Cupriavidus taiwanensis LMG 19424: one gene and its partner. The protein of the gene in region 1 interacts with the protein of each later gene in a pairwise test. Links are inferred from orthologs where the notes say so. Each region holds a gene or a part of one and is shown on either strand. Other genes may lie near its edges.

Region 1 (10,166 bases):
GGATCCGTCCAAGGATCCGCAGCTGACCGCGGCGTCGAGCTATTTCCAGCTGCTGGTCAATGACGACATCGTCAAGACCGACAAGCCGGTCAAGCTGACACGCGGCCCGTCGGTCATGACCGCCAACGGCCTGATCTTCAACAACGTCACCCGCGAAGTACAATTGCTCGGCAATGTACGCGGCACCATCATTACCGGGCCGTCCCCCGGCCGCGCGCCGGGGTCCTGAACCCGGTCCGGCGCAGCCCGCGCACGCGGCGCCCGCCCGCGCGGCCCGCAGCGCGCGCGCCGGTGTCCGCGCCAACCGCACCATCACGCATCCCGACGCCCTCAAGCAACCCTGCCAACATGACCGCTTCCCTGACGACTTCGTCCCGTCGACGCACCGCCCCGGCCCTGCTCGCGCTGGCCATGGCCTTCGGCCTGCTGGGCCAGCCTGCCCTTGCCGAGCGGGCGGACCGCGACAAGCCGATGGTGCTCGAGGCGGACAACGCCAGCTATGACGACGTCAAGCAGATCTATACGCTGACCGGCAACGTCGTGCTGACCAAGGGCACCATGATCCTGAAGTCCGACGCCGCCGAGCTGCGCACCGACCCGGAGGGCTACCAGTTCGCCGTGGCCACCTCGAAGCCGGGCCGGCAGGCCTATATCCGCCAGAAGCGCGAAGGCGTCGACGAATATATCGACGGCTGGGGCGACCGCATCGAATACGACGGCAAGCAGGAGTTCTCCAAGCTGATCGGCAATGCCCGCATGGCGCGGCTGCAAGGCGCCAAGCTGCTCGACGAGATCCGCGGCGCGGTGCTGACCTACGACAGCCGCAAGGAACTCTACACCGCTGCCGGCGGCGGCAGCGGCGATGCCGCGGCGGCCAACCCGTCCGGCCGGGTGCGCGCGGTGCTGTCGCCGCGCCAGGACCAGAAGTCCGGCACCGCGGGCGGCTCGCCGCTGGACCTGAAGCCCGCGCCCGCGCCCGCCAACAAACCCTGACCGTACCCATGACCGATACCGCCACCATTGCCGACAAGCCTGTCGTCGAAGCCAACGCCGTCCTGCCCGGCGGCAGCACGCTGGTCGTGCGCCACCTGAAGAAGCGCTATGGCTCGCGCACGGTGGTCAAGGACGTCTCGCTCGACGTGAAGAGCGGCGAGGTGGTCGGGCTGCTCGGGCCGAACGGCGCGGGCAAGACCACGTCGTTCTACATGATCGTCGGCCTGGTGGCGCTGGACGAGGGCGACATCGTGCTCGACGGCGACCACATCAGCGGCCTGCCGATCCACGAGCGCGCGCGCATGGGGCTGTCGTACCTGCCGCAGGAAGCCTCGGTGTTCCGCAAGCTCAACGTCGAGGAAAACATCCGCGCGGTGCTGGAACTGCAGCTGGACAAGGGCAAGCCGCTGGCCAGGGCCGAGATCGAGCGCCGCCTGGACGCCCTGCTCGACGACCTGCAGATCGCGCACCTGCGCAACAACCCGGCGCTGTCGCTGTCAGGCGGCGAGCGTCGCCGCGTGGAAATCGCACGCGCGCTGGCGTCATCGCCGCGCTTTATCCTGCTGGACGAACCGTTCGCCGGCGTCGACCCCATCGCCGTGGGCGAGATCCAGCGTATCGTCAGCTTCCTCAAGGCGCGCAATATCGGCGTGCTGATCACCGACCACAACGTGCGCGAGACGCTGGGCATCTGCGACCACGCCTACATCATCAGCGAAGGCACGGTGCTGGCCGCGGGGCAGCCCGAAGACATCATTGCCAACGACGCCGTGCGGCGGGTCTATCTGGGCGAGAATTTCCGCATGTAACAAGGCGGGCGCCATGCGCGGGCGGCCCATGGCTGCATGGCGGTGAAGAGCCAGCGGCGATCAGAGCGCTTCAGCGATAGCAATTTCCGTTCCAACATCGGAAAGATGCGCATAAAATAGGTCGCATGAAACCGTCGCTACAGCTCCGCCTCTCCCAGCACCTGGCACTGACCCCCCAGCTGCAACAGTCGATCCGGCTGCTGCAGCTTTCCACGCTGGAACTGCAGCAGGAAGTCGAACAGGCGCTGACGGAAAACCCGCTGCTCGAGCGGGAAAACGACTGGATCGAAAGCCCGCTGCGGGTGGCGGCTGACGGCTCGGTCAACGTCCAGAGCGCTCCCGCGCCCGCGCCCGCCGAGCCCCAGGGCAACGGCGATGCGCACGCCGACGGCGCCGCGGAAGACAGCTACGGCGACAACAGCAGCGGCGACGACTACAGCAACGGCGATTGGAGCCTTGACGACTTTGCCCGCCGCCCGCAAGGCGACGAAGACGAAAAGACGCCGATGCAGCTGCGCGATGCCGAGCCCACGCTGCGCGAATACCTGATGGAGCAGCTCACGCCGCTGAAGATCTCGGCGCGGGACAAGGGTCTCGCCATCTTCCTGATCGAGTCCCTCGATGACGACGGCTACCTGAGCGCCTCGCTGGAAGAGATCTGCGCGGAACTGCCGGAAGAGCTCGAATTCGACCCCGACGAAGTCCACGCCATCCTGACGCTGCTGCAGAGCTTCGACCCGCCCGGCGTCGGTGCGCGCAATGCGGCCGAATGCCTGGCCCTGCAATTGCGCCGCCTGACGCACCCGCAGCGCGAGCTGGCGCTGACCATCGTCACCCATCACCTCGAACTGCTTGCGGTACGCGACTACACGCGGCTGAAAAAGGCCTTGCAGGTCGATGAGGTCGCGCTGAAGGCCGCCCATGACCTGATCCGCTCGCTGGCCCCCTACCCGGGCCACGCGTACAGCCGGCCCGAAGCCGATTTCGTCGTGCCGGACGTATTCGTGCGCAAGAGCGGCGGCGGCTGGATCGCGCAGCTCAATCCGGATGTGATGCCAAGGCTGCGCATTAACGACATGTATGCGCAGATTTTGCGCGGCGCCAAGGGCGAGACCGGCACCGCCGGGCTGCAGCAGAAGCTGCAGGAGGCGCGCTGGCTGATCAAGAACATCCAGCAAAGGTTCGACACGATCCTGCGTGTCTCGCAAGCCATTGTCGAGCGTCAAAAGAACTTTTTCACCCACGGTGAAATCGCCATGCGCCCCTTGGTTTTGCGGGAGATTGCCGATACACTGGGTTTACACGAGTCAACCATCTCCCGGGTGACGACCAATAAATACATGGCCACGCCGATGGGTACTTTCGAACTGAAGTACTTCTTCGGCAGCCACGTGTCCACCGAAACCGGTGGCGCGGCTTCATCAACGGCCATCCGCGCCTTGATCAAGCAACTGATAGGAGCCGAAGACCCGAGGAATCCCCTTTCCGACAGTCGCATCGCCGAACTGCTGGGTGAGCAAGGCTTCGTTGTCGCACGCCGCACCGTTGCCAAATATCGCGAAGCCCTGAAGATCCCCGCAGTGAATCTCCGCAAGTCTTTGTAGCCGAGCCCACCGCCTGCCTGGTGAGGCTCTTTCAGAAGGAGAAGCGCTATGAACTTCAAGATCAGTGGACACCACCTGGACATCACGCCCCCTCTGCGTGAGTACGTGGAAACGAAGCTGGAGCGAATCGTCAGGCATTTCGATCAAGTCATTGGCGTTAGCGTGCTGCTCTCTGTCGACAATCACAAGGAAAAGGACCGGCGCCAGTACGCGGAAATCAATCTACATCTCAAGGGCAAGGACATCTTTGTCGAGGCGCATCACGAAGACCTGTATGCGGCGATCGACGCACTCGTCGACAAGCTGGACCGTCAGGTGATTCGCTACAAGGATCGCGTGCAAGGCCACGACCGTGAAGCGGTCAAGTACCAGATGGCCGCAGCGCAGATGCAGCAATAAACCTATGCCCGGCGGCCTCGCAGAAGGCTGCTGAACCAGATTCCACAGGCAAGCCGCGCCGTGAAGCGCGGCTTTTTTGCGCCCTGGCGCCGGCTCGGGCTGTGGCAGCCGAGCCAACGCTGTACACGTGGGGCGGCCCGAAGTGTTCGCAAGCGCAGCGCCAAGGTGTATGCTGCGCCATACAAAGAGAGAGAAATCGTGGCCGCGCCTGCCCGCGCTGCACCGCACAAGGCTCGGGTAGCCGCTGCTCTATAATGGGCCGGGCGTCTCCCCCGCGCCCGCAGTGGTCAGGGAACCAGCCGCTGCCCGGCGGATCGATCCGCCCGCTAACTGAAATCCTGCGCATCGCCCATGAATCGTTTGGCCAAATTGCTGCCACCCGGCAACATCACCCTCGACGTCAGCGTCACCAGCAAGAAGCGTGTGTTCGAGCAGGCCGGGCTCCTCTTCGAGAACAACCATGGCGTGGCGCGCGCCATCGTGACCGACAACCTGTTCGCGCGCGAGTCGCTGGGCTCGACCGGGCTGGGTGCCGGCGTGGCGATCCCGCACGGGCGCATCAAGGGCCTCAAGCAACCCCTGGCTGCCTTCATGCGCCTGGCCGAGCCGATTCCGTTCGAATCGCCGGATGGCAAGCCGGTGTCGCTGCTGATCTTCCTGCTGGTGCCGGAACAGGCCACCCAGCAGCACCTGGAGATCCTGTCCGAGATCGCGCAACTGCTGTCGGATCGCGACATGCGCGAGGGCCTGGCGACCTTGCCCACGCCCGATGCCGTGCATCAATTGCTGATCGCATGGCATCCCTGATCCCCTGATTCCCCAGAGCGGTCCGGCACCAGACCGGGCAGGCGCCACGCGCTTGGCAAACCGCCTTACCAGTCAACCCGCATGGAACTCACCGGCGTCACCTCCCAGTCAATCTTCGACGACAACGCAGCCGACCTGAAACTCTCGTGGGTCGCCGGCCTGGAGGGCGCCGATCGCGCCTTTGACGTCGAATTCGCCCGCGAAGCGACCTCCGCCGCAGACCTGGTGGGCCACCTCAACCTGATCCACCCCAACCGGATCCAGGTACTCGGCAAGCCCGAGATCACGTACTACCAGCGCCTGGACGACGAGACCCGCAAGCGCCAGATGGGCGAGCTGATCCTGCTGGAGCCGCCGTTCCTGGTAATCGCCGACGGCATGGAGCCGCCGCCGGACCTCGAACTGCGCTGCACGCGCTCGTCGACGCCGCTGTTCACCACGCCGGTGTCGTCCGCCGCGGTGATCGACCACCTGCGCCTGTACCTGTCGCGCATCTCGGCGCCGCGCGTCACCATGCACGGCGTGTTTCTCGACATCCTGGGCATGGGCGTGCTGATCATGGGCGAATCGGGCCTGGGCAAGAGCGAACTTGGCCTGGAGCTGATCTCGCGCGGCCACGGACTGGTGGCCGACGACGCCGTCGATTTCGTCCGGCTGGGCCCGGATTTCATCGAAGGACGCTGCCCGCCGCTGCTGCAGAACCTGCTGGAAGTGCGCGGCCTGGGGCTGCTCGATATCAAGACCATCTTCGGCGAGACCGCGGTGCGGCGGAAGATGAAGATCAAGCTGGTGGTGCAGCTGGTGCGGCGCAACGACGGCGAGTTCGAGCGCCTGCCGCTGGACTCGCAGTATCTGGACGTGCTGGGGCTGCCGATCCACATGGTCAAGATCCAGGTGGCGGCCGGCCGCAACCTTGCGGTGCTGGTCGAGGCGGCCGTGCGCAACACCATCCTGCGCCTGCGCGGCATCGACACCCTGCGCGACTTCATGGACCGCCAGCGCGCCGCGATGCAGGCCGACGCCGTCTCGCGCGGTCAGGGGCGGCTGCTGTAGCCGGTCCTGCGCCGCGGCTTTCAATTGCTTACAACGGCGTAGCGAGCTCCCGTCAACGTTTCTCGGGCATGCTTCGTTTTGTGCTGTAATGGGCATCACGTCCGTTACGGCAGCCGCAACGCCGACCCAGGCGCGCGGCGACAAGGTTTTCCACCCCCGAGGAGAGCAAGCATGAAGAGCCTGATTGCAGTGTGCGCGCTGGTTACCCCGTTGTTCGCCGCCAGCGCCTTTGCGCAGACCGCCACGCCGGCCACGCCAGCCACCCCGGCCAAGCCATCGGCAGCAGCCCCGGCCACCCCGGCCGTGCCCGCCACCCCTGCTACCCCGGCCAGCCCTGACAAACCCGCTGCCAACACCCAGCAAGACAAGATGAAGGCCTGCAACGCGCAAGCCTCCGGCAAAAAGGGCGACGAACGCAAGGCGTTCATGAAGGAATGCCTGTCGAAGTCCGGCGTGTCCAAGACCCAGCAGGAAAAGATGGCGTCCTGCAGCAAGTCGGGCAAGGGCAAGAAGGGCGACGAATACAAGGCCCACATGAAGGAATGCCTGTCGAAGGCAGCCTGAGCGCCCCCTGGCACCGCAGCATGGCGAACCGCGAGGTTCGCCATTTTCATTTTGGGTGTGTCAAACAGCTGTCATGACGCAGCCGGCACCTGATGCTATGCTTCAGTTGCTATGCGCATCATCCTCATCACCGGCATATCCGGTTCCGGCAAGTCCGTCGCACTGAACGTCCTCGAAGATGCAGGCTATTACTGCGTGGACAACCTGCCGGCGCAGTTCATCCCTGAACTGACCCGCTACCTCGACGCTCAGGGCTACACGCACCTGGGCGTGGCGACCGACATCCGCAGCCGCGAGTCGCTCGACCAGCTGCCCGACACCGTGCGCGCGCTGGCCGCCGAACACCAGGTCGAGGTCATTTTCCTGACCGCCAGCACCGACGCCCTGGTGCAGCGCTATTCCGAGACGCGCCGCCGCCATCCGCTGTCGGCACGCACCGACGGCGCGGCCGGCGGCGGCGCCTTCAACGACACGGCGCTGATGGAAGCGATCGAGATGGAGCGCTCGCTGCTGAGCCCGCTTGCCGAAGCCGCGCACCGGATCGATACCAGCAATGTGCGCACCAATACGCTGCGCAGCTGGATCAAGGAGCTGATCCGCGACGACAGCCAGCGCCTGACGTTGCTGTTCGAGTCGTTCGGCTTCAAGCATGGCGTGCCCAGCGACGCCGACATGGTGTTCGACGTGCGCTCGCTGCCCAACCCGTACTATGACCTGGCGCTGCGGCCGCTGACCGGCCGCGACACGCCGGTGATCGACTTCCTGCAGGGGCAGCCGATGGTGCTGGCGATGGCCGAGGATATCCGCGCCTATGTGGAAAAGTGGCTGCCAAGCTTCATTGCCGACAACCGCAGCTACCTGACCGTGGCGATCGGCTGCACCGGCGGCCAGCATCGCTCGGTCTATATTGCCGAAAGGCTCGCCAACTATTTCCGGGCACATGGTAATGTGCTGGTCAGACACCGAGAGCTCGCACCGGCGGGCTGACGCACGCGGCATGGCCCCCGGGCTGCACAGGGCATCTGAGCGCGGCGTCGGCCTGGCGGCCCAATGCTGCGCGACCCCCAAGCCTGCACCGCATGTCCTCGACCGACCTCTACCGTCCCACCGGTTCCGCAGATCCGCCACGGACGCTCGATAACCTGCCGCTGTTCCCCCTGCACACGGTGCTGTTTCCCGGTGGACGGCTGCCGTTGCGCGTGTTCGAGGCGCGCTATGTCGACATGGTGCGCAACTGCCTGCGCGACAGCGCACCGTTCGGCGTCTGCCTGATTGCCAGTGGCGACGAGGTCGCCCGGCCCAACCAGCCTACCGTGCCGGAGCTGGTCGGCTGCCTGGCCGAGATCGTCGACTGCAACATGGAACAGCTGGGCGTGCTGCTGATCCGCGCGCGCGGCCGCGACCGCTTCCATATCCTCGGCCACGAGACCCGCGACGACGGCCTGCTGGTGGCACGGGCCGAGGTGCTTCCTCCCGACATCATCGACTGCAAGCTCGAACTGCTGGGCGAATGCCTGGACGCGCTGCGCCGCATCGTCACGCGGCTGCACGCCGAGCAGCCCGACCGCCTGCCCTTCGACGAGCCCTACCTGTGGGACGACCCGAGCTGGGTCGCCAACCGGCTATGCGAACTGCTGCCGGTGCCGCTCAAGGCCAAGCAGATGCTGATGGCCCTGCCCGACGCGGGCATGCGCATCGAGATCGTGCACCGCTACATGCGGCAGAACCACATGCTGTAGGCGCCCTGTTGTCCCGCGCTGTCGTCCTGCACGCGCTTCAGTTCAGAACAAGCCCACCCGCGCCTGGTCTTCCAGCAGCCGGCGCACCGGCGCGGGCGTACCCAGCGCGTCGAGATCGTCGAGCGACAGCCAGCGCTGCCCGGCCGGCGCCGCGCCGTCCTGCTGCAGCACGTTGGCCTGCGCCGCGAGGTCGACCCGGATCGCGCGGATCAGCAGGCGGAAATGCGTGAACACATGGGTCAGTTCGCCGGCCAGCACGGCGCGCGCGGGCGTGCCGAAAGCGCGCGCGTAGTCGAGCGCCCAGGCCTCGGCGTCTTCCGCGTCGAAGGGCACGGTCTCGACCGGCATCTCAGGCAGGCTCCACAGGCCGCCCCAGATGCCGCTGTCGGGACGCAGGCGCAGCAGTACTTCGCGCTCGCGCCGCACCAGCAGCATCACCGTGCTGCGCTCCGGGATCGCCGCACGCGGCCTGGGCGCGGGCAGCACGCCGGTCAGGCCGTCGCGGCGCGCCACGCAATCGGCGGACAGCGGGCACGCGGCGGCATCGGCCAGGCAGGCGGGCTTGCCGCGTGAGCACACCGTCGCGCCCAGGTCCATCAGCCCCTGCGTATAGGCAACCATGTCCTCGCTCTCGCGCGGGCCGGGCGCCGGCAAGGCCAGTTCCGCCAGCTGCCACATGCGCGTCTCCACCGCGCGCTCGCCGGGGTGGCCATGGATGCCGAAGCAGCGCGCGAACACGCGCTTGACGTTGCCATCCAGGATCGGCACACGCACGCCCGCGCTGAATGCGGCAATGGCCGCCGCGGTGGAGCGGCCGATGCCCGGCAACGTGACCAGCACCGCGGGATCGGTAGGGAAGCGTCCGCCATGCTCGCTGACCACTTGCATGGCGCAGCGGTGCAGGTTGCGCGCGCGCGAGTAATAGCCCAGCCCCGCCCACAGCGCCATCACCTGGTCGGCAGGCGCCGCCGCGAGGGCCTGCACCGTGGGCAGCTGCGCCACGAAGCGCTGGAAATAGTCGATCACCGCGCTGACCTGGGTCTGCTGCAGCATGATCTCGGACAGCCAGATGCGGTACGGATCGCGGGTGTTCTGCCACGGCAGGTCGTGCCGGCCGTACCGGCGCTGCCAGTCGACCACGCGCGCGCCGAAATCAGGCGGCACGCAGAGATCGTCAGGCAGGGCGGGAGCGGTACGGGGGGCTGGTTTGCGGGACATCGGTGTGGCAACGGCGTGGCGCGCGAACGGGGCATCGGCGCGCCAAAGAAAAAGGCGCCGCTAGGCGCGGCGCCACATGATATACCGGCCGGCGAGGCCGCAACGCTTGCGAAGCGGCCGGACCGCTACGCTACCGCAAGGCTGGCACTGCCGGCATCGGCCGCCGGCCGCATCAGCCGCTGGGCAAAGCCTTCGATCCGTCCGCTGCGTTCGTCCAGCCCGTTCAGGACCTCCTCCAGCTGCGCGATGCGGCTTTCCAGCGTGTCGGTGGCTTCATGGATGCGCTCGATCGAATCGACACGCCGGCGCAGCTGCTTCTGGTGTTCGCGCACCTGCGCTTCCAGCGGCGTCATCACGGACTTGAGCCAGACTTCGATATCGCGGTTCAGGCCACGGAAATTTTCCAGCACGCGACTGGCCATGGTGTTGAACGCGCTTTGCACCAGCTGCGGGCGCGAACGCGTCAGCATGCTGATCGTGCCGAAATGCGCCTGCACCAGCCGCAGCGTCTCCTGCAGCTCGGCCAGGTAGCGCTCGGCGGTGAACTGCATCGGCGCGGGCAGCGTGAAGCCGTGCTCGGCATTGAAGCGCCGGTACATGCTGTCGATCAGCTGGTGCAGCTGGCCGATCTTGTTGTCGGCATCGCTCACCAGCCCGCTCAGCTGCGCGAACAAGGCGTCCATGTCCTCGCGCAGGCCGCGCGAAAAGAAGCGCTCCTTCATCTGCTCGCGCGCGCTGCGCATGGTGCGGCGCACGTCGCGCAACTGCAGGCTCTTGATGATGTCGGCACTGTGCCGGCCAAACACCAGGCGCAGCGCCTGGAACTTGCTGATGCTCTGCTCGAACTCGTCCTTCTCGCCCTGCACCCGCATCAGCATGTGCTTGACCATCGCATGGTTCTTGCCGCGCAGGCCGCGCAGCTCGAACAGCTGCTCGACGATGTCGCGGCGGCGGCTCTGCAGCAGTTGCTGCGCGGCGCG
Region 2 (10,655 bases), 670 kb from region 1 along the record:
CCGAGCACCTGCAGGGCGCGATGCCGGCGGCGGCAAGGTAAATCGACCTCTCACGAAGACATATCGAGCATTGCTATACCTTCGGCCCCTGCGCTGCCTCGCCAGGGCGGGTGCCGTCTGTCTCTAGCGAATTGCGGAGCAACCATGCGACATGAATCAACGGCCCCAGTGGCCAACGGCGGTGCCAACGGGACCGGCGCGTCGTCCTCCGGCGCGCCTCAGGTGCAGCGCGCACCGGTGCCGGACCGGCAACACGGTTCCCACCACCATCGCCCGCCCGCGCGCAGCATGTTCGCGCCGGAGCTGGTGAAGCCCGCGCTGGCCGCGGCCTTCCGCAAGCTGTCGCCTCGCGACCAGCTGCGCAACCCTGTGATGTTCGTGGTCTACGCGGGCAGCATCCTGACGAGCCTGCTGTTCCTGAAGGCACTGGCCGCGCCGGCAGCAGGCGGCGAATCCGCAGCCTTCATCCTGGCGGTGTCGGCGTGGCTGTGGTTCACGGTGCTGTTCGCGAACTTTGCCGAGGCCCTTGCCGAGGGCCGCAGCAAGCAGCAGGCGGAATCGCTGCGCGGGCTGAAGACCACGGTGACCGCCCGTGTGCTGACGGAAGGGACCCGCGCCGGCGCAACCGAGGCGCGTCCGGCGACGGCGCTGCGCCGCGGCGATGTGGTGCTGGTCGAGGCTGGCGAGATGATCCCCGGCGACGGCGAAGTGATCGACGGCGTGGCTTCGGTCGACGAAAGCGCCATCACCGGCGAATCGGCGCCGGTGATCCGCGAGTCCGGCGGCGACTTCTCGTCCGTGACCGGCGGTACGCGCGTGCTGTCCGACTGGATCGTGGTGCGCATCACGACCAACCCGGGCGAAAGCTTTATCGACCGCATGATCACGATGGTCGAAGGCGCCAAGCGGCAGAAGACACCGAACGAGCTGGCCCTGACCATCCTGCTGGTCGGGCTGACCATCGTTCTGCTGCTGGCCACGGCCACGCTGCAGCCGTTCTCGCTCTACAGCGTGCTGGTGACCGGGGCGGGCGTGCCGGTGACGATCACCGTGCTGGTGGCGCTGCTGGTCTGCCTGATCCCGACCACGATCGGCGGGCTGCTTTCCGCGATCGGCGTGGCCGGCATGAGCCGGATGATGGAAGCGAACGTGATCGCCACCTCGGGCCGCGCCGTGGAAGCCGCCGGCGACGTGGATGTACTGCTGCTCGACAAGACCGGCACCATCACGCACGGCAACCGCCAGGCCTCGCGCTTCATCCCGGCGCCGGGCATTTCGCCGCTGCAGCTCGCGGAAGCCGCATGGCTGTCGTCGCTGGCCGACGAAACGCCGGAAGGGCGCAGCATCGTCACGCTGGCCCGCCAGCTGCCGGGCCTGACCCCGCCGTCGATGGCAAGCCTGAAGCCGGAATTCGTGCCGTTCAGCGCGCAGACGCGCATGAGCGGCGTGGACCTGCGCGACGGCGCCGGCGAGCGCCATGTGCGCAAGGGCGCCGCCGATGCCGTGCGTCGCTACGTCACGGAACGCGCCGGCAAGTTCCCCGATGCGGTGCTGCAGGCCGTGGATGAGGTTGCCCGTGCCGGCAGCACGCCGCTGGTGGTGGCCGACGCCAACGGCGATGCGGTGCGCGCGCTGGGCGTGATCGAACTGAAGGACATCGTCAAGACCGGCATCCGCGAGCGCTTCGGCGAGCTGCGCAGGATGGGCATCAAGACCGTGATGATCACCGGCGACAACCGGCTGACCGCGGCTTCGATCGCCGCGGAAGCCGGCGTCGACGACTTCCTCGCCGAAGCCACGCCGGAGGCCAAGCTCAAGCTGATCCGCCAGTACCAGGCCGAAGGGCGGCTCGTCGCGATGACCGGCGACGGCACCAACGACGCCCCCGCGCTCGCCCAGGCCGATGTGGCCGTGGCGATGAACAGCGGCACGCAGGCGGCCAAGGAAGCCGGCAACATGGTCGACCTGGACAGCAACCCGACCAAGCTGATCGAGATCGTCGAGATCGGCAAGCAGATGCTGATGACGCGCGGCTCGCTGACGACCTTCAGCGTGGCCAACGATATCGCCAAGTACTTCGCGATCATTCCCGCGGCCTTTGCCAGCACGTATCCGCAGCTGAACCTGCTCAATGTGATGGGGCTGGCCACGCCAGCATCGGCCATCATGTCCGCGGTGATCTTCAACGCGCTGATCATCGTCGTGCTGATCCCGCTGGCGCTCAGGGGCGTGGCCTACCGGCCGCTCGGCGCCGCGGTGCTGCTGCGCCGCAACCTGCTGATCTATGGGCTGGGCGGCATCCTGGTGCCGTTCGCGGGCATCAAGCTGATCGACATGATCCTGGCCCTGTCGGGCTGGGTCTGATTATCATCGCTACGATTCGGAGCATTCATGACTACGCAAATGCAGTCCCGGCAGCCGTCCCCGGCAGCCATGCAAGCTGGCCTGTTGCGGCCCATGCTGGTGGTGTTCGCCGGCCTGTCGCTGGTAACCGGCCTGCTGTATCCCGGCGTGATCACGGCGATCTCCCGGGCCGTGTTCCCGCACCAGGCCGGCGGATCGCTGATCGAGAAAGATGGCAGGGCGCTCGGCTCGGCACTGATCGGCCAGCCGTTCTCCGACCCGAAGTACTTCTGGGGCCGGCTGTCGGCCACGGCGCCGATGCCATACAACGCCGCGGCGTCGGTCGGGTCCAACCTGGGGCCCGGCAATCCGGCGCTGACCGACGCCGCACGCGCGCGCGTCGACGCGTTGCGTGCGGCGGATCCGGACAACCGCGCGTCCGTGCCCGTGGATCTGGTGACCGCTTCCGGCAGTGGGCTCGACCCCCACATCAGTCCAGCGGCCGCAGAATACCAGGTGGCGCGCGTCGCCCGCCTCAGGCGGCTGCCGGTCGGCCAGGTCAGGCAACTGGTTGCGGCGAATACGGAAACGCCACTGCTGGCGGTGCTGGGCGATCCGGGCGTCAATGTGCTGAAGCTGAACCTGGCCCTGGATGCGATCGCCGGCAAGTAGCCCTTGCCGCAGGGATCGACGCTGACGGCGGGCCGGCGTCGCGATGGCACGCGGATGAAGGAAAATGGGGTTTGCCAATGCAAGGATAGAAGTTGAGCCGTCCGATGTCTGATGCCGAATTGCGCGAGGCCCGCGCCCGCCCCGATCCCGACGCCCTTCTGCAGTGGGTGCAGCAGGAGGGCGCCCGTGCCTTGCGCGGCAAGCTCAGGGTCTACTTTGGCGCTTCCGCCGGCGTCGGCAAGACCTTTGCCATGCTTGCCGCGGCGCGCGCGGCGGCAGGGCAAGGCACGGATGTCGTCATCGGCATCGTCGAGACCCACGGCCGCGCGGAGACCGAAGCGCTGATCGCCGGGGTCGAGCGGCTGCCGATGAAGGCTGTGCCGTATCGCGAGCGGGTTCTCCAGGAGTTCGACCTGGACGCTGCGCTCGCCCGCAAACCGGCGCTGATCCTGGTCGACGAACTGGCCCATTCCAACGCACCGGGCAGCCGCCATCCCAAGCGGTGGCAGGATATCCAGGAACTGCAGGCTGCCGGTATTGACGTGTGGACCACGGTCAATGTGCAGCATCTGGACAGCCTGAATGAGGCGGTTGGCGGCATTACCGGCATCCGCGTCTGGGAAACCGTGCCGGATGTTGTCTTCGACAGTGCCGACGAAGTGGTGCTGGTTGACCTGCCCGCAGACGAGTTGCTGCGCCGGCTGAAGGAAGGCAAGGTCTATCTGCCCGAGCAGGCGCGTCATGCGGCGCGCAATTTCTTCCGGAAGGGCAATCTGATCGCTCTGCGCGAACTGGCGCTGCGCCGGACAGCCGACCGGGTAGACTCCGATGTCCAGGCATGGCGCCAATCGGAATCCGTGCAGGCCGTGTGGCGGACCCGCGAGGCCGTGCTGGCCTGCATCGGCAGCGGCGACGATGCCGAGCAGGTGGTGAAGAGTGCGCGCCGGCTTGCCGGGCAGCTCGATTGCCCCTGGCACGTGGTGACCATAGCCACCCCCCGGCTGACACCCCCATCCGATTTCGCAAGAGCCCGGCTGGAGACGGCGATGCGTCTCGCGGAGGAACTTGGCGCGCGTACCGAGACGCTGGCCGGCAACGACATGGTTCAGGCCATCGTCGGATATGTTCGCCGCCACAACCTGACCAAGGTCATCATCGGCCGCGCACCGGCGGACTGGCGCCGCGGCGGCGATTCGCTCGCCGAGCGGGCACGCTCCCTCCTGGGACTGGCCTTGACCCCGTTTATGAACGCGCCGGCGTGGCTGTTCGGTCGTCGCAGCTTTGCCGATGCGCTGGCGATCGGATGTCCGGACGTCGATATCATCCGCGTCGCCGCGGACACCACGCGGGTCGATCTGCGCCCGCGCCATGGCTCCGAAGCACCAGAGGCTCCAACGCCGGGCGAGGGCGCCCGGCGCAAGGATTATCTGTGGGCCATGGCATGGTGTGCCGGTGCCACGGTACTGTCGGCGCTGGCGTTGCCGTGGTTTGACATCGTCAATATCGCCATGCTGTTTCTGGCGGCGGTGGTCGGCGTGGCGCTGCGTCATGGGCGAGGACCGGCGGCGCTGGCTTCGGTATTGTCTGTGGCCGCCTTCGACTTCTTTTTCGTGCCGCCTCGACTGTCGTTCGCCGTCAGCGACGTGCAGTATCTGCTGACGTTTCTCGTGCTCCTGTCGGTGGGCCTGGTCATCGGGCAACTGACAGCGGGTTTGCGCGAACAGGCGCAGGTGGCCGTACAGCGCGAGAACGATGCACGCATCCTGTACGAACTCGCCCGGGAGCTGTCTGCCGCGCTGATGCCCGATCAGATCGTTGCCATCGGCAGCCGTTTCCTGCGCGCCGCCTTCGATGCCAATTCGGCCTTCTTCCTGGTTTCGCCGGAAGGCCGCTTGCTGCCACCGGTGACCGATGTCGCCCAGCACGACACGGCGGCGCGAACCGACTCGATCGACCGTGTGCTGGCGGAGTGGGTGTTCCATCACGGTCTGCCGGCCGGCACCGGCACGCATACCTTGCCAGGCAGCACCGTGTTGTATCTGCCGTTGAAGGCGCCGATGCAGACCCGTGGCGTGCTGGCAATCGAGCCGGCGGTGTCACACGCGCTGGCGCACCCTGCGCTTCGGCGTCAGGTCGATGTATTCTGCACGCTGATCGCGATCGCCATCGAACGATTGCACTACGTTGAAGTGGCGCAGCAGGCCCTGTTGTCGATGGAGTCAGAGCGTCTGCGCAGTTCATTGCTGGCCGCCGTCTCCCACGACCTGCGAACGCCGCTGACAAGCCTGATCGGCATGGCGGAAACCATGCAGCGCAGTGGCCCCGCACTGACGCCGCCACTGGCCGAGACGGTGGCCGCCATGCTGGAACAGGCCAGGCGGATGCGCACGATGGTGGTGAACCTGCTGGACATGGCGAAGCTGCAGAGCCGGGAGGTGCTGACGAACAAGGAGTGGCAGTCGGTGGAGGAACTCGTCGGCTCCAGCCTGGCTGCCATGCGCGAGGCGCTCGAGCATCATCGCGTGATTGTCGCCGACTTGTCGCAAGTTCCCCTGATCGAATGCGACGCGGTATTGGTCGAGCGCGTGCTGTGCAACTTGCTGGAGAATGCCTCCAAATATACGCCCGCCGGCACCGAGATCCGCATCTCGTCCGCGCCGGTGGAGGATGAGATCCGGATTGTGGTAGAGGATGATGGTCCCGGCGTGCCCAAAGGCAAGGAGCGACAGATCTTCGAGAAATTCACGCGCGGTGAGCGGGAGTCGGCGACGGCTGGCGTTGGCCTGGGCCTGGCCGTCTGCGAGGCAATCGTACAAGCGCATGGCGGACGCATCTGGGTGGAGGCGGCGCAGCGCCCAGACCGTCCGGACGGCCAGGCGGGCGCGCGCTTCGTCGTCGCGCTGCCGCGTGGAAATCCACCCGCGGTGGAGCTCGAGCCGACGGATGCCTAGGATAGCGACAGCCAAGCAAGGAGAAGGCGTTCATGCCATTTGATTTTGCCCCGACAGTCTTGTTGGTCGAGGATGAGCCGCATATCCGGCGCTTTGTTCGCTCGACCCTGGAGTCGGAGGGCTGCACGGTGCATGAGGCGGAATCGCTCAAGCGCGGACTGATCGAGGCCGGCACGCGGCGACCCGATCTCGTCATTCTCGACCTGGGGTTGCCGGACGGCGACGGGGTGCAATTGATCAGCGAGATGCGTACGTGGGCGGACGCACCGATCCTCGTCCTCTCGGCACGCAGTGGCGAGACCGACAAGATCGGCGCGTTGGACGCCGGTGCCGATGACTACCTGACCAAACCATTTGGCGTTGGCGAACTGGTTGCACGACTGCGCGTGCTGCTGCGCAGGCATGCCAGGACCCATGCCCGGGGGGCCAGTCAGATCATGTTTGGCGACGTGCACGTCGACCTGGCGAGTCGCGTCGTTACCCGGTCGGGTCATGCGGTACATCTGACGCCGATCGAGTATCGTCTTCTTGCAGTGCTGATCGCCCACCGCGGCAAGGTGATGACGCACCGGGAATTGCTGCGCGAAGTATGGGGGCCTTCCCACGCCGAAAGCAGCCAGTACCTGCGGGTCTATATGGGACATCTGCGGCACAAGCTCGAAGCTGACCCGGCGCGGCCCGCGCACTTGCTGACGGAAATCGGGCTGGGCTACCGCTTCGCCGGATAGCGCTGCATGCCCGGCGCATTGATCGGATTTGTACGCAGGCATTGCGCCTTTTGATACCGTTTTTACATGTCAGGCCATATCGTGGCGAGGCTCCCGCTAACGGAGATTTCCTCAACTCTCGTCACGACAACAATGACTGACCTGCGCCATTCCGCGGTTGCGCTGCTTGCTTGCTCCGCATCGTTCGTTCTTATCTTCGCTGCCATGCCCGCCATGGCGCAATCCCAACCCGACGCGCCATCCCGGCCGGACGCCGAGGCGTCTCCGCATACGTTCACGGCCAACGTATCCGTGGCGACCGATTATCGCTACCGCGGCCTGATGCAGACCAATCGCCGGCCGGCGATCCAGGGCGGATTCGACTACAGCCATTCGAGCGGTTTCTACCTTGGCAACTGGAATTCCAGCATTAGCTGGCTGGGCGACAGCAACCCCGGGGTGTCAGCCCCGATCGAGATGGATTTTTACGGCGGCTACAGGCACACGCTGGGTGGCGACTGGATCTACGATGTCGGCGTGCTGCAGTACTACTACCCGGGAGACTATCCGGCCAACTACACGCGCCCCTACACCACTGAGCTGTACGCGGCGCTGGGCTACGGTCCGGTGACGTTCAAGTACTCGTATGCTCCGACCAATCTTTTTGGTTTCCCTGACAGCAAGCACAGCTGGTACGCCGACCTGACCGCCAACGTGCCGCTCAATGTCTGGGGCCTCACGCTGAACGCCCATGTGGGCTACCAGAAGGTGCAGGTCGCCGATGCCTCGTATGTGGACTGGAAGATCGGCCTCACGAAAGACCTCGGCAAGAGACTGGCGCTGGCCGTGGCCTACATCGACGCCAATGCCGACAAGGCGGTGTACACCAATGCCAAGGGCCGCTACATGGGGCGCGGCACCGCCTGGGCTTCGTTGACGAAGACGTTCTGAGCACGCTTGCCGGCGCCGACCAGGATGGGGCAATCACCGCGGGAATTCCGTCCGGCCGGCTGCATGGTGCCTGCACGACCCCCGGAAACAACAAAGCCCAACCGGGCTGGCTGGGCTAAGTGCTTGATTCAATTGGTGCCGAAGAGAGGAATCGAACCCCCGACCTTCTCATTACGAATGAGCTGCTCTACCGACTGAGCTACTTCGGCAACATGTTCCGGTGAACTGGAACAGCCCGCAATAGTAGCAGCGTTTTCCGGCCTTGTGAAGCCCTTTTGTGTCGCCGAACGGGGCGCAGCGCGCCCCGTGCCAGGCCGGCCTTGCCCGGAAATCAGGCCTTGGCCTGCGCTTCCTGGTGGTAGCGGGTGACGCGCTCGACCTCGTTCTTCGAGCCCAGGATCACAGAGACGCGCTGGTGCAGCTTTTCCGGCTGCACGTCGAGGATGCGCTGCTCGCCGTTGGTGGCGGCGCCGCCGGCCTGCTCGACCAGCATCGCCATTGGGTTGGCTTCGTACATCAGGCGCAGCTTGCCGGGCTTTTCCGGCTCGCGCTTGTCCCACGGGTACATGAAGATGCCGCCGCGGGTCAGGATGCGGTGCACGTCGGCAACCATCGAAGCCACCCAGCGCATGTTGAAGTTCTTGCCGCGCGGGCCTTCGTCGCCGGCCAGGCACTCGTCGATGTACTTGCGCACCGGCGGGGCCCAGTGGCGCATGTTCGACATGTTGATGGCGAATTCCTTGGTGTCTTCCGGGATCGTGACGTTGGACTGGGTCAGCACGAAGCTGCCGGCTTCGCGGTCCAGCGTGAACATGTGCACGCCGTTGCCGACCGTCAGCACCAGCGTGGTCTGCGGGCCGTACACGGCGTAGCCGGCGGCGACCTGGTGCGTGCCGGGCTGCAGGAAGTCGGCCTCGGTCACGGTCTGGCCGGGCTTGGGCATGTGCAGCACCGAGAAGATGGTGCCGATCGAGACGTTGACGTCGATGTTCGACGAGCCGTCGAGCGGGTCGAACATCAGCAGGTATTCGCCCTTCGGGTAGCGGTTGGGAATCTCGTAGAACGATTCCATTTCTTCCGATGCCATCGCGGCCAGGTGGCCGCCCCATTCGTTGGCGTCGAGCAGCACTTCGTTGGCGATCACGTCCAGCTTCTGCTGGGTTTCGCCCTGGACATTGCCGGTGCCGGCCGAGCCCAGCACGCCGGCGAGGGCGCCCTTGCTGACGGCGTTGGAAATGGCCTTGCAGGCACGCGCGACCACTTCGATCAGCAGCCGCAGTTCGGGCTGGATCGTGTTGTGCTTGCGCTGCTCCTCGACCAGGTAGCGGGTCAGGCTGATGCGAGTCATGGTTGGTTCTCCTTGGATGGCCGCAATTCTACATGCCCGGCCGCGCCGGGGCCGGGCTTCGGGGGCGTCGGCCGGTCGCGCTCAGCCGGCCAGCGCCTTGCCGACGATCTCGCGTACGTCGCGCGACAGCGTGCTGCAGGCGGCGACGCGTTCCAGCTCGGCGCGCATGCGGTCGCGCAGCGCCAGTTCGTACTTCTGCCAGCGGTCCATCACCCGCGCCAGGCGCGCCGCCACTTGCGGGTTGATGGCGTCCAGCGCCAGCACCTGGTCGGCCCAGAAGCGGTAGCCCGAACCATCCTCGGCATGGAACTGCGCCGGGTTGCCGGAGCAGAAGCTGAAGATCAGGGAGCGCGCGCGGTTGGGGTTGCGCAGGTTGAAGGCGGGATGCTCCATCAGCGCGCGCACGGTGTCGATGGTGCGCTTGCCGGCGTGCGGGCCGCCCGGCTGCGGGCCGACGCTGCCGCGCTGCATGCCTTGCAGCGAGAACCACTTGTCGATCACCAGCGCGTCGCCTTCGAAGCGTTGGTAGAAGTCCGCCAGCGCATGCTCGCGGCCGGGGGCGAAGCTGTTGACCAGCGCCGACAGCGCGGCGAAGCGGTCGGTCATGTTGTCGGCATTCTGGTATTGCTGGTCGGCCAGCGCCTGCATCGCGGGGTCGCCGCTGTCGGCGAGGTAGCCGAGCGCGAGGTTGCGCAGCGCGCGCTTCGCCGCCGAGGCGGCATCGGGCGAATACGGACCTGGCGTGGCATTGGCTTCGTAGGCGGCGAGCCAGTCCGCCTGCAGCGCGCGCGCCAGTCCTTCGCGCATGAACTGGCGAGCGCGGTGGATGGCGGCGGGGTCGGCCACGCCCATGCGCTCGGCCAGGTAGGCTTCGGCGGGCAGCACCAGGGCTTGCTCGCGGAAGGCGGGGTTGAGCGTGTCGTCGGTCAGCACCGCGCGCATGGCGCGCACCAGCGCCGGGTCGAGCGTGAGCTCGCGCCCGGCCTGCACATCGGCCACCAACTGCAGCAGCGCGCGCGTGGCCAGGCGCTGGCCGGCTTCCCAGCGGTTGAAGGCGTCGCTGTCGTGCGACAGCTGGAAGGTCAGCTGCGCGTCGGTGTACTCGGCATCGACGATTACCGGCGCGGAGAAATTGCGCAGCAGCGACGGCAGCGGGGCCTCGGCACCGCGCGGCAGGTTGATAAAGCGGAAGCTCTGCTCGGCCTGCGTGAAGTCGAGCACGCGCGTGGTGCCGGCGGGCGCGCTTTCGCCCTCGAGCTGCAGCGGCAGGTCCTTGCCGTCGGCGCCCAGCAGGCCGATCGCGAACGGGATATGGAACGGCTGCTTTTCGGGCGTGCCGGCGCGGGTCTCGATGCCGACCTTGGGGCAGCGCTGCGACAGCGTCAGCGTCAGGCTGCCATCGTCGGCGTTCCACGCGGTGCGCGTGGTCACCACCGGCGTGCCGGCCTGGCTGTACCAGAGCCCGAACTGGGTCAGGTCGCGGCCGTTGGCATCGGCCATGGCGGCGCGGAAATCGTCGCAGGTCACGGCCTGCCCGTCATGGCGCTGGAAGTACAGGTCCATGCCCTTGCGGAAGCCGTCGCGGCCCAGCAGGGTCTGGTACATGCGCACGACCTCGGCGCCTTTCTCGTACACCGTGACGGTGTAGAAGTTGTTGATCTCTTCGTAGCTGTCGGGGCGCAC

Evidence for each region.
Region 2: the proteins of ptsN (region 1) and RALTA_RS04640 interact in binary tests that used the Escherichia coli proteins (3 or more experiments, as listed by UniProt). The link is inferred for Cupriavidus taiwanensis LMG 19424 from one-to-one orthologs.

The regions. Positions count from the first base shown.
Region 1 is NC_010528.1:324,164-334,329, reverse strand. The notes cover bases 2,998-5,884. They hold ptsN (PTS IIA-like nitrogen regulatory protein PtsN), read left to right. Parts: upstream 2,998-4,156; coding sequence 4,157-4,612; downstream 4,613-5,884. Other genes in these bases: RALTA_RS01595 (PsiF family protein), read left to right, coding at 5,837-5,884; hprK (HPr(Ser) kinase/phosphatase), read left to right, coding at 4,694-5,665; hpf (ribosome hibernation-promoting factor, HPF/YfiA family), read left to right, coding at 3,455-3,805; RALTA_RS01615 (RNA polymerase factor sigma-54), read left to right, coding at 2,998-3,406. In the rest of the region: LPS export ABC transporter periplasmic protein LptC, read left to right, coding at 1-229; lipopolysaccharide transport periplasmic protein LptA, read left to right, coding at 349-993; lptB (LPS export ABC transporter ATP-binding protein), read left to right, coding at 1,002-1,802; more of RALTA_RS01615, read left to right, coding at 1,928-2,997; more of RALTA_RS01595, read left to right, coding at 5,885-6,229; RNase adapter RapZ, read left to right, coding at 6,341-7,216; RALTA_RS01585 (LON peptidase substrate-binding domain-containing protein), read left to right, coding at 7,309-7,968; mutY (A/G-specific adenine glycosylase), read right to left, coding at 8,011-9,186; RALTA_RS01575 (dynamin family protein), read right to left, coding at 9,312-10,166. UniProt on the Escherichia coli protein: Seems to have a role in regulating nitrogen assimilation.
Region 2 is NC_010528.1:993,303-1,003,957, forward strand. What follows is about bases 2,791-6,166. They hold RALTA_RS04640 (sensor histidine kinase), read left to right. Parts: upstream 2,791-3,119; coding sequence 3,120-5,966; downstream 5,967-6,166. Other genes in these bases: kdpC (potassium-transporting ATPase subunit KdpC), read left to right, coding at 2,791-3,015; kdpE (two-component system response regulator KdpE), read left to right, coding at 5,999-6,166. Outside these bases: potassium-transporting ATPase subunit KdpA, read left to right, coding at 1-41; potassium-transporting ATPase subunit KdpB, read left to right, coding at 289-2,364; more of kdpC, read left to right, coding at 2,392-2,790; more of kdpE, read left to right, coding at 6,167-6,694; RALTA_RS04650 (TorF family putative porin), read left to right, coding at 6,827-7,624; RALTA_RS04660 (class 1 fructose-bisphosphatase), read right to left, coding at 7,956-8,972; pepN (aminopeptidase N), read right to left, coding at 9,054-10,655. UniProt on the Escherichia coli protein: Member of the two-component regulatory system KdpD/KdpE involved in the regulation of the kdp operon. KdpD may function as a membrane-associated protein kinase that phosphorylates KdpE in response to environmental signals.